4 regions of the Sphingobacterium sp. lm-10 genome follow, and region 4 is predicted to be linked to each of the others. Evidence: riboswitches for the same ligand, from Rfam matches in the RefSeq annotation. Region 4 holds a riboswitch; each other region holds the start of a gene.
The links. Region 4 has a riboswitch for S-adenosylmethionine ahead of M8998_RS02210 (5-oxoprolinase). Riboswitches for the same ligand answer to the same signal wherever they lie in the genome.
Positions count from the first base shown of each region.

Region 1: another riboswitch for S-adenosylmethionine. It lies ahead of metF (methylenetetrahydrofolate reductase [NAD(P)H]); the one in region 4 lies ahead of M8998_RS02210 (5-oxoprolinase).
Region 2: another riboswitch for S-adenosylmethionine. It lies ahead of metE (5-methyltetrahydropteroyltriglutamate--homocysteine S-methyltransferase); the one in region 4 lies ahead of M8998_RS02210 (5-oxoprolinase).
Region 3: another riboswitch for S-adenosylmethionine. It lies ahead of M8998_RS06015 (O-acetylhomoserine aminocarboxypropyltransferase/cysteine synthase family protein); the one in region 4 lies ahead of M8998_RS02210 (5-oxoprolinase).

Region 1 covers NZ_JAMJWC010000002.1:405,872-409,011, reverse strand. The annotation lists gene M8998_RS11750 (nucleotide sugar dehydrogenase) at 1-930, opposite strand, end outside; gene M8998_RS11745 (adenylyltransferase/cytidyltransferase family protein) at 1,000-1,527, opposite strand; SAM riboswitch class I at 1,642-1,746, shown strand; gene metF (methylenetetrahydrofolate reductase [NAD(P)H]) at 1,807-2,763, shown strand; gene M8998_RS11735 (FAD/NAD(P)-binding protein) at 3,017-3,140, shown strand, end outside.
Region 2 covers NZ_JAMJWC010000002.1:602,992-606,131, reverse strand. The annotation lists gene M8998_RS12600 (sensor histidine kinase) at 1-948, shown strand, start outside; gene M8998_RS12595 (response regulator transcription factor) at 975-1,664, shown strand; SAM riboswitch class I at 1,731-1,847, shown strand; gene metE (5-methyltetrahydropteroyltriglutamate--homocysteine S-methyltransferase) at 1,920-3,140, shown strand, end outside.
Region 3 covers NZ_JAMJWC010000001.1:1,516,346-1,519,485, forward strand. The annotation lists gene pckA (phosphoenolpyruvate carboxykinase (ATP)) at 1-837, opposite strand, end outside; SAM riboswitch class I at 1,226-1,337, shown strand; gene M8998_RS06015 (O-acetylhomoserine aminocarboxypropyltransferase/cysteine synthase family protein) at 1,583-2,887, shown strand; gene M8998_RS06020 (homoserine dehydrogenase) at 2,920-3,140, shown strand, end outside.
Region 4 covers NZ_JAMJWC010000001.1:580,323-583,462, reverse strand. The annotation lists gene guaA (glutamine-hydrolyzing GMP synthase) at 1-369, opposite strand, end outside; gene M8998_RS02215 (DUF72 domain-containing protein) at 453-1,331, shown strand; SAM-I-IV-variant riboswitch at 1,369-1,465, shown strand; gene M8998_RS02210 (5-oxoprolinase) at 1,512-1,781, shown strand; gene M8998_RS02205 (DUF2891 domain-containing protein) at 1,796-2,929, opposite strand.

The DNA.
Region 1 (3,140 bases), on a different contig from region 4:
CATTAGCTTTACCACTTTGGAGGCAATGAATTCTGCGACAGAGTCATTAACCCGTCTACCAGAGAGAATAACATTTGGATGATAGCCCAACTGAACCGCTTTATGTGCTAAATAATAGGGATCTACCGAGATACAGTGCCCACCAACCAAGCCAGGTTTGTAGGGAAGAAAATTAAACTTCGTCCCAGCGGCAGCTAATACATCTTGTGTATCAATACCCACCCGATCAAAGATTAAAGCGAGTTCATTGACAAAAGAAATATTCACATCACGTTGCGCATTTTCAATTGCTTTGGAAGCCTCCGCCACCTTAATGCTAGGAGCTTTGTGCGTACCCGCGTGAATAATGATTCGATACAACTGATCTATCTCTTCCGCTATAGCCGAAGTAGATCCAGAGGTGACTTTTTTTATGGTAGTCAACGTGTTTACCTTGTCCCCAGGATTGATCCGTTCTGGAGAATATCCTGCAAAAAAATCTTCGTTAAATATCAATCCAGATTCCCGCTCTAGAATCGGCACGCAGTCCTCTTCTGTACAGCCTGGGTACACCGTGGATTCGTAGATTACGATGTCGCCTTTTTTCAACACCTTTCCTATCATGCGCGTTGCATGACGCAAAGGTCTTAGATCAGGCGCATTGAATTCATCGATTGGCGTAGGAACGGTGACAATGTAGATAGAGCAACCGCGAAGATCTTCCACTGCAAAGGATGCTGTATAGCCCTTTTGCCCTTCTGTATCCACAATAAGTTGAAGCGCTGATCGTAGCATCTCAGGATTTGCTTCTTTAGTACGATCGATCTCCTGGTTCAGTTCGCTAACGCGCGCTTCATCAATATCAAACCCTACTACTTGCGTGTGGGAAGCAAACGCCAATGCCAGGGGCAACCCGACGTATCCTTGTCCGATAACGGCTATCTTCTTCATTCTCCACGAAAGTACTAAATAGTCTGATAATTCAGAAAATTGAAAATCCGTAATGTGATCCTTATTCTATTACGGGTTCATTTCTCGTTCCATCTTCTGTGCCTCTTTTTCGGCAACAATCCTCCGCAAACCAGAGCTGGAAAACCGATGATCTCTGCTATTGTAATAAAGCTCAATGCCCTTCTGTTCGCAGTATTCTCTTCCTGTAAAGTTTTTCTCCTGGTATTCATCCCCCACAATACGCACATCTAACTTAAAGGATCGTAAGATATCTTCCAAATCTTGCTCTGTAGAATAGGGGACAATTTCATCTACATATTGGCACCCTCGAAGTTGTATGTATCGCTCTACTACAGTTTGTGTAGGCGCATTCTTCTCCGGCCGGTCTAACGTAGGGTCCATCTGTAAACCGCAGATCAGGTAATCACATTGTCGTTTGGCTTCTGCCAACATCATGATATGCCCGGCATGCAACAAGTCGAATGTGGAGAAGGTAATGCCAATGCGTGGGCCAGGATTGTAATCGGAGGGATTGTTATTTTCCATGTTGATACGAGATAGTATGTTTGTATCCACAAGGATAATTGATTTTTTCATTATCCTATGTACATCTAACGATAACAGCCGTGGACAAAAGGTGGACAAATTTTGATCATCAATTAAAATCATTCTGCATTTTGTTATCCCACACGCTTTTCCCATATTTGTGATTGCTTATAGAGAAAGGCTGAGGGATTAGACCCGCGGACGCCTTAGCAACCTGACGCATGTCAAGGTGCTACAATCTACCCTCCATAGTGAAGGGAATGATAAGCGGCCATAGGCATATGTCGGCACCATTTCTCTGCAAGCCTTCCATTCAAGAAACACATACGTATGAAGATCATTGATCATATCAAGAATGCACAAGGAAAAACGCTGTTTTCTTTCGAGTTGTTGCCTCCCGCAAAAGGCCAGGGAATTCAAAACATATTTCAGACGATGGATGAGTTGATGGAATTCAAACCTCCCTTTATCGACGTCACATACCATCGGGAAGATTACTTATACAAACAACATCCAAACGGGTTATTGGAGCGTGTATCTTATCGTAAACGGCCGGGTACGGTGGCCATTTGTGCAGCTATCATGAATAAGTATAAGGTAGATGCGGTGCCACACTTGATTTGCGGCGGATTTACCAAAGAGGAAACAGAGAACGCCTTGATTGATCTTGATTTCCTTGGCATAGATAATGTGCTAGTACTTCGGGGCGACGCACGGAAGGGCGATGCCGATTTTATCCCTACCGAAGGTGGGCATGCTTATGCCACAGACCTATTGAAACAGGTTCGGGATATGAATGAAGGAAAATACTTACATGAGGATATCACCACTTCTTCAAAAACCGATTTTTGCATAGGGGTAGCAGGGTATCCAGAGAAGCATTTTGAAGCTCCAAATTCGCAAACAGACTTTAAATGGTTGAAGAAAAAGGTGGATATGGGAGCCGAATTTATTGTAACACAGATGTTCTTCAACGTTGAGCGCTATAAAGAGTTTGTTACCAAATGTCGTGAGCATGGTATCCACGTGCCTATTATCCCTGGTTTAAAGCCATTAACTACAAAAAAACAACTCATCACGCTACCCCGTATATTTCACTTGGATATACCAGAGGAGTTATCTGAGGCTGTCGATAGCTGCAAGAACAATGCAGAGGTGCGGAAGATAGGTGAAGAATGGTTAGTACAGCAGTGCCGCGAACTCATCGCTTTCGGTGCACCAGTGCTCCACTTTTATACGATGAGTAATCCAGGTCCTACCAAAAATATTGTCCAGCAACTTGCTTAGGCATTTTACGCTTAGTGTAAAAGGAGACTTTTCTAAAAAAGACATTTAAGACCGAAAAAATACATCATTGCGAGGTAGCATAACGTTCGAGCTTTCGTTTTTTGACCTTCCCTTAGTTGGGAAATGGAGCATTAAAACAACACAATGCTTTCAATAACAATTACTTAAATTAAATAAAGCACGAAGACTTTGGCATACGTAACAAATACATCACTGGTAAACAATCATTCGTGATCCCTGTTTACTTAACTGTATGGTCAAACATCTACCTAAAACAATAGCCATCGTAGGATCGGGAGCAAGCGGCGTAGCCTGCTTCATACAACTGGTACAAAAACACATCACGAAAGGAAACCCGTTTCCACTCTCTATTACTC
Region 2 (3,140 bases), on a different contig from region 4:
GCTGGTTCGCATTTAGAAGACCCGGTACGTTTGACAGATGCTATGGAATACAGCACTGCTTTGTTCCAAGGCGATCAAGGAAAATCTCCCGGTTTATTGTCTATATACTTCCCATACAAAGAGAGCCATATTGCCGGGAACATGAGTTTTATGGTGATTGCCGTGCTCGCTTTATTGTCGTTACTAGTTGGCTGCTTTGCCTACACACTCACGATCATTTTTAGGCAGAAGAAAATATCGGAGATGAAGACAGACTTCATCAACAACATGACGCACGAGTTCAAAACACCGGTGGCTACGATCATGATTGCGAGCGAATCGCTTCGAGACAAAGAAATTGCCTCCAACGAAAACCGGGTCAATAAGTTGGCTAATATCATCTATGATGAGAATATACGGTTAGGTTCACATATTGAGCGTGTATTGAACATAGCACGCCTTGAGAAAGAAAACCTGAATATCGAGCGTACTAAAGTACCTATTAACGCGCTTATGTCTGACGTGCTGGAAAGCATGCACCTGCAATTGGAGAAAGCTGGCGGAAACTTACAGGTGGACTTATCCGCTACGCACGATGTGGTGATTGGTGATGAGCTGCATCTTTCTAATGTGATGTTCAATTTACTAGACAATGCCATTAAATATAGCAAAGACACTCCGGACATAACCGTTCGTACCTACAGCACCAAAAACAGCATAACCTTATCCGTTGCAGATAAAGGAGTCGGGATGTCGAAGGATCATCAGGAAAAAATATTTGATCAATTTTACCGAATACCAACAGGGAATATTCACAATGTAAAAGGCTTCGGGTTGGGGCTAAGTTATGTCAATAACATCATCAAGATCCTCAATGGCAAGATCTCTGTAAAAAGCGAACGAGATAAAGGCACACAATTTGAGGTGACTTTACCACTCCACAGTACCGATAGCACAAGCAGAGCTTGATTATTAATATACATTAAAACAAATTTATGTCTCAAAAAATACTACTAGCAGAAGACGATCCCAATCTTGGCGATCTCTTGAAAGATTACCTCGAACTCAAGGGTAAATTTGATGTCGTACTGTGCAAGGATGGCATGGAAGCATTGGAAGCATTCCGCAAGGATGAATTTGATCTGTGCATTTTCGATGTTATGATGCCAAAAAAAGACGGCTTCTCTTTGGGGAAAGATGTGCGCAAAGTGGATCAAACAGTGCCAATTATCTTTGCCACAGCCAAAGGAATGATGGAAGACAAAACCCAAGCATTTGAATTGGGTGGTGATGACTATATTACGAAGCCGTTTCGTGTAGAAGAGCTGTTGTTGCGCATCAACGCCCTGCTTAAACGTTCGTCTCGCGATAAAGATGATGAAACACCAGACAAGTTTGAGATTGGTGGTTATTTCTTTGATTATACCAGTCAAGTGATCTCCTATAAGGGGCAGCAGCAGAAGTTATCTACTAAGGAGGCCGAACTGTTGCGTCTGCTTTGTCTCAAGAAGAATGATGTGTTGACGCGCGAAGAAGCGTTGGTGAAGATCTGGCATGACGACAACTATTTCACCGGTAGAAGCATGGATGTATTCCTGAGTAAGCTTCGGAAATATCTTAAAGAAGATCCGAATGTGGAAATCGTAAATGTGCATGGCAAAGGATACAAGCTTTTGGTCAGCTAGCTGATTATTTGCGTCCTCTTTTCTCTAGAAATTTGGATTTTATACTTTTGTTATCTAAGTTTGTGATGCTTATAGAGAAAGGCAGAGGGAATAGACCCGTTGAAGCCTTGGCAACCTGTCACTTGGACAAGGTGCTACATTCTACTCTTACCCTGTACGGGAACAATAAGAGAAAGATAAGCTGAAGTCACTGTTTCTGGTGCCATTCTCTAATAGCAAAGTATTACATCCGAAAAAAATTAGAGAAATAAAACTATGTTAACGACAAACAACTTAGGTTATCCAAGAGTAGGACCATTCCGCGAATTGAAAAAGGCGAATGAAGCTTACTGGGCTAAAAAAATCACCCAAGAGGAACTTCTAAATACAGCAAAAAGCATTCGTGAAGCTAACTGGAAATTACAACAGGAGAATGGCTTTACCTTAATCCCGTCCAATGATTTTTCCTTTTATGATCAAGTATTGGATTTATCCCTTACGATCGGAGCAGTGCCTGCGCGCTATCAATCGCTTTTAAATAAGATTGACGGAGAATACAGTTTAGATCTATATTTTGCGTTAGCAAGAGGTTTCCAGGCAGAAGGTGTTGATGTGACGGCCATGGAAATGACGAAATGGTTCGACACCAACTACCATTACATGGTTCCCGAATTCACCAAAAATCAGGAATTCAAATTAACTTCTGAAAAATTCTTAAAAGAATACAACGAGGCGAAGTCATTAGGCATTGAAACGAAGCCAGTATTAATTGGCCCCATCACCTACCTTTTATTAGGAAAAGAAAAAGAAGAGGGTTTTGATCGTATCGATCTAATCGAGCGTTTATTGCCAGTATACGAAGAGATCGTTTCCAAATTGGCGGCGGCTGGTGCACAATATATCCAAATTGATGAGCCGTACCTGGCGTTGGATATCGACGAAAAAGTAAAAGGTTTGTATAAAATGGTATTTGAGAAATTAAATGCCGCAGCGGGCGACACCAAACTGATCGCAACAACGTATTTTGAAGCGTTAAAAGATAATGAAGATTTGGCGTTGAACCTTCCAGTACACGCCTTACATATCGACTTGGTACGCGGTGAAGATCAATTGGATACCATCTTGGCAAAAGTTCCTGCTTCTCTAACTCTTTCATTAGGTGTGGTAGAAGGCCGTAATATTTGGAAAAATGATTACGAAAAATCATTAGGCAAAATCCAACAAGCAGTAGATACATTAGGGAAAGACCGTGTTTGGATAGCACCAGCGTCTTCTTTATTGCATGTACCATTTGACTTGGACAATGAGAAAAACGAAGAATCTCTTCCTGCCGAGGTTAAAAATTGGCTAGCATTCGCTAAGCAGAAATTAGCAGAAGTAAAAGACCTAGCTGTATTGGCTGACGGGGAGGTAGATGCAGAGACAGAAAAACGTTTCGAAAGCAACAAAGCGGCCGCAGAAAGCCGTCGTACTTCTCCATTGATCCACAAACCAGAG
Region 3 (3,140 bases), 940 kb from region 4:
GACTTTTAGGTTGATGCATTTGGCGTAACAACCTCCCTCTAAATTGAAGATTCCTTCGTCCGACCAACCATGCTCATCATCACCAATCAGATAACGATCGTGATCTGCAGACAAGGTGGTTTTCCCTGTGCCAGATAAACCGAAAAACAAGGCTGTTTCTCCATTTTTACCTGTATTAGCCGAGCAATGCATTGGAAAGACACCATGATCTTGTGGCAACACAAAATTCATCATAGAAAACATGCTCTTTTTGATTTCTCCTGTATATGCCGTTCCAATGATTAGCACTTTACGCCGGGTAAAATCAAGCACCACCGCATTCGATGCTCGAAGACCCAGTTCCTCATAATTTTCGATTTTTAATAGAGATGCCACCCACACCGTCCAATCCTTTTGCTGTTCCACTTCTTGCTTAGGAAGGAACATATTACTGATAAACAAATCTTGTGCAGCCAGCTCCGTCGCAAAGTGAATTCTCCTGCTATATTTAGCATACGTTGCGATATTTGCCGTGCGTGTATAAAGTGATTTGCAAGAATCTAAATAAACTTTCACTTGTTGTTCAAGTGCCTCAAATACACTCGGATTGACGGGTTGATTGGTATCATTCCAATGCACCGTATCCTCCGTGACTTCATCACGCACCAGATAGCGATCACGAGGAGAGCGTCCTGTAAAAGTTCCTGTCATAATATTCAGCGCACCGGAAGCAGAAAGTGTCGCTTCCTTATTCAAAATGGCATGCTCAATTAATTCGGCGGGTGTTAACTCACTAAACACCTCACCTTTAGGCTCTAAAGCAAGTTCAATTTGGTAGTCTTGAAGAATTTTTTGCATTACAGTTTATTCGTTTGATTTTATGAAACAAAATTAACCATAAACCAATTGTCGGGAAATTATAAAAACGCTTATTGTAGCAAATACACATGGATAAAAACCTGTATATCAACTAATTAAATTGATGATTAAAATAATTTAAATGCTAAAACATTTTAGCCTATTTTAACAACAATATTCATCTTCAAGGCACTAAACAAAAGGAGTTGGAGATGCGGATAAACAACTCCCAATACACTTGATTAACCAACTTTAATAGTATCTCAGCTAGGAAACATTTCCAAAAAGATTTGATCATATATTTGCATGGCTGTACAAAAACCCTATATTTGCTATGTATATCATTCGATAATACAAATCAACACCTACACCAAAGCGATCAGGTCTTGATTTATAAAGAAGCGGCGAGAGACTGGCTCGATGACCCGCTGGCAACCAACAACAGAGCGTTGAAAAGGTGCCAATTCCTGTCCAAAACCATGTTTTGGAGTATATAAATAATAGAACAGATGAACGAAAAAATCAACTTATTCCCTTCTTCGGAAGATCGTCCACACTTAATTTCTACAGCGATTTGTCATTGGCTGCAATTGGTTGCTTGCCACTCACGAATGCGATAGTCGTTTTTTGTGATTAGTCTTAAGCGATGACCTGTACATCGATTTGGCCTACCGCAACCTATAAACGACTCTTTCCTTTCGTACAGACTAATCCTGATTTTATGTTCCACAATAATTAAGTTACTATGGCCTACAAAAAACCGTTACAATTTGAAACCCTGCAAATACATGCAGGACAGGAAGCCGATCCCACTACTGGGGCACGCGCACTCCCGATATATCAAACCTCATCTTACGTTTTTAACAACGCAGAACATGGCGCCAACCTTTTTGCATTGAAGGAGTTTGGAAATATTTACACTCGGATTATGAATCCGACAACGGATGTCTTTGAAAAGAGAATAGCAGCGCTGGAAGGTGGCTTAGCGGCAGTGGCGGTTTCTTCCGGCCAAGCAGCCCAATTTATCGCACTGAATAATATCCTAGAAAGCGGAGATAATTTTGTGGCGAGCTCCCATCTCTATGGCGGCACATTCAATCAATTTAAAGTTGCCTTTAAAAGGCTAGGCATTGAAGTACGCTTTGCAGACCAGGGTGATCCAGACGAATTTGAGAAATTAATTGATGACCGTACCAAAGCGCTTTATGTAGAAACCATCGGAAACCCCGCATATAGCATTCCTGACTTCGAACGTCTTTCTGCCCTATCCAAAAAACATGACCTTCCTATTGTGGTAGACAATACCTTTGGTGCAGGCGGTTATCTTTTCAAGCCTTTAGAATATGGTGCTCACATTGTAGTGGAGTCAGCCACGAAGTGGATCGGCGGCCACGGCACGACCATTGGTGGCGTGATTATCGATGGTGGCAATTACAATTGGGGTAATGGTAAGTTCAAGCAATTTTCTGAGCCATCCGAGGGTTATCATGGGCTAATCTTCTCGGAAGTGTTTGGAGAAAATAGCAACTTTGGCAATATACAGTTTGCCATCCGGGCGCGCGTAGAGGGATTGCGTGACTTCGGCCCTGCCCTCTCCCCTTTCAATTCTTTCTTGCTGACACAGGGATTGGAAACACTTTCATTGCGCGTACAGCGGCATGTGGATAATGCGCTGGAAATTGCCCAATGGCTTGAAAACCATGCACAGGTAGAATCTGTAAGTTATCCCGGACTGAAGAGCCATCCCTATCATGATGCCGCCCAAAAGTATTTAAAAAATGGCTATGGCGCGGTATTGTCTTTTACTATTCGCGGAGGTAGTACCAAAGCCAACGAGTTTATCAATGCTTTAGAATTGGTCAGTCATCTGGCGAATGTTGGCGATGCGAAAACGGTCATCATACACCCTGCTACAACCACACACCAACAGCTAAGTACGGCAGAACAACAACGCTCTGGCGTATACCCAGGTGTCCTTCGATTATCTGTAGGAATCGAACATATTGACGACATCAAAGCTGATCTGGAACAAGCTTTTGAAGCACTATAAATTTGCGTAACTAAAAAACAATTTGATATAAAATGAGTGAAAAATTAACGATTGGGATGTTTGGATTTGGAGTAGTTGGCCAAGGACTGTACGACATTATCAAAACCAAAGATCTAAATCTAGAAATAAAGAAATTTGTCATTAAAAACCCAACGAAACAACGATCGCTTCCTGAACACCTTTTTACGACCGATGCAGACAGCGTGTTGAATGATCCAGAAATAAATACGATACTGGAACTTATTGATGATGC
Region 4 (3,140 bases):
TGATTGTGTAGGAATGCCAGTCAACAATGGATTCTCCTGATCAACATATAATAAATTTGCTCTTCCGTATTCTCTAATCTCGGAAGGCAAAACCTCTCCCCCAGAATGCTGTGCCAGATATTGAGCGCCATAACAAACGCCCAGCACGGGGTAATCCCGCATCATAGCAGCGTAGTCTACTTGCGGTGCATCTTCCTGACGCACAGAGTATGGACTACCTGAAAAAATGATACCTTTAACTGTTTCATCGAAGGTAGGGATGTTATTAAATGGATGAATTTCACAGTAAACATTCAATTCGCGCACACGACGCGCGATCAACTGCGTATATTGTGACCCAAAATCGAGGATAATAATTTTTTCTGACATGGCGCAAAGTTACATATTCAGGATGAGTTTTACACGGCGAAATCTTCTTACCTTAGCATTTACACTTTTCTTAATAAGCAGATATGAAATTTGGCAGCGTTACAGACCCATCATCTATTGATTTCTCCCTTCCCAATACGCCATCAGCAACGCTGGAACTACTGAAAGCGCATCAATCAGACGCGCCGTTTGAGGTATTTGTTGGCTGTGCCAAATGGAATAAAAAAGAGCTCAAAGGATTTTACCCGCGCGGCACTAAAGATGAACTCGCGTACTATGCTACGAAATTCAATTCTATTGAATTAAACGCGACATTCTATAACTCTCCCTCCAAGGATCAGGTGCAAACCTGGAAAGACAAGACCGGAAAGGATTTTAAATTTTTCCCTAAAATTCCTCAATCTATTAGTCATTATGGCCGCTTGCTTAATACCGATGAAAAAGTAGAAACCTTTGTAGATGCCACCGTGCTATTTGAAGATAAGTTGGGAATGGCTTTTTTACAAATGCACGATAACTTTAAGCCCAAAGATTTTGAACGATTGGAGTCATTTCTGAAAAACTTCCCCGCGGGATATCCTTTAGCGATAGAAGTGCGTAATGAAGCTTGGTTTAGTGATCAAGAGGTTGCTGCGCGCTATTATTCCTTGTTGGAGAAAACAGAAAAGACCAATATCATCACCGATACCGCCGGACGTAGGGATTTATTGCACATGCGACTAACTACACCAATTGCTTTTGTGCGTTATGTGGGCGCCAACGCTCCTTCTGATTACACACGCTTAGAAGATTGGGTGAAACGCATCCGCGAATGGAGAAAGGCTGGATTACAGAAACTGTATTTCTTTATCCACCAGAACATGGAAGTCGAATCCCCCATGCTAGCAGATCATTTCATCAAACTGATAAATAAATCCTTTGACTTGAATTTGAAATTACCGAATGCTGACAAATTATTTTAAAGTTTATTTGGAGATTAACGAATACTCTACTAAGTTTGTAGAGTATTCAGAATTGCCTGACGCAATACCAACCGAGTTCGCAGAACCGCGGTGGTTTTTATAATACGGGATTCATTCCAAAACAGATTATATTGCCGTTCTGAATACGATTGATGGTTTCACCTTTAATAATTGTATTGTATGCAAACTCCAAACGAACTGTACCAGCATTTGGTTCAAAATTTTCACCACTATTCCGTCAAGGAGCTCGTTAACTTGAATAACGATCTCGTCCGAAACAAATCCTGGGGTACACAAAAAGCAGCTTTTAGAACTGCCGTATTGAACAGTCTTGCGCGTAAAGGCGTAGATCTGTCGCGCATCGTATCTCACGACGATGGGTTTACCACTATTCAGCTAGTACCCGTTGAGTTGGGTGACGACAACACCTTAATTCCGCTTGCCTGTTAGTTATGAACCCGTGTTTATTGATGCGTAATGGCATAAAGTGCAAAAGTTCCTAACCAGTGTGAGCCCATGTAATCGTCTTCCTTGGTAAGGTTTGGTAAAGAAAAAGCCATGTGCTCATCGGCGATTGTACGCAGATGTGCTAACGCCGGAACTTGATGCGCAATGCCATACAGACAGGCTGCACGACTATAGTTTAGGCCATCTAGGTGGACTAGCTGACCGTCGGTGCGATCTTTCACAATAGCAGGTTTCAACTGAAAATCAGCTTCATACATTTGCGGCAGAAAGGCATGAAGCCAGGTTTCATATGCTTCTCTATCTAAAACTTTGCTCATCAGATAGGCTTCCTCCAGACAAGGCGAAAGAAAGTCTGAACCACTCGGCTCATAAGAAAAGTCACAGTTTTTATCCTCTTTATATAGGCGAGTAGCATGTTCTGCAATAATATCGGCTAATGCTTCGTCTTCAACCGTCAATGCGTAATCGTACATCAATGACAGACCAAAAGCGGTATTGTCATGCTTTCCACTACGGATGGGATAAACTAACTTAGGCAAGTAATCCAACAACTTACCTCGCAGAAGATCGACCATGGGTTGCAAAGATCTGCTCCATCGCTGGGCATCGGCATCGTCCCATGTTACCAACTCTTCCTGCAACTTAAATAACCAAGCCCAACCATAAGTACGCTCAAATGAGAGGTTGTTTTTATCTTCAAAGAAAGCCTTCTCAATAGCCGCGTTCTCATCCGTGATTAGCGCATTCAATGTGCTACGCACCGCACCGTCTTGATCCAGGTTATCGAAAGATTTCATCAATTTGATGATAGACCAATAGCCATGTACCGATGAGTGCCAATCAAAACATCCGTAAAAAATAGGTCGCAATGCACGCGGTGGTTTAAGATCAGCATCGCCTCCTAAAGACTGCCCCAATTTATTGGGGTATTCTACCGTAATACAATGGACCGGCATATCAAAAATAGTCTTCGCCTGCTGTTGGCTCAAAGCAAATTTTGGAGTTGGCTTTTCAGTCGCGACTGCTTTTTTGTCGTTAGTTTGGTTATTCTGGCAGGAAAACAAAAAGCTACTGGCAAATAGGAACAAGATTAAGAAAGCGAACTTACCTATTGTATCACGTATGATCATGTATTAAATCTATAATATAAATAATGAAACACTAAAGATAGTAAATTCAGTGATGTGTACAGAAAGGCCTACTCAATATTTTACTTTAATGGATAGTATCTATTTAGCAACTATGACACCTTAATAAACGATGATAAATCGAATGTTATAGTTGAAACCAATAACCTTTACGGCACGCTATTTGGCAGATTTATATTTTTTAATAGGACGA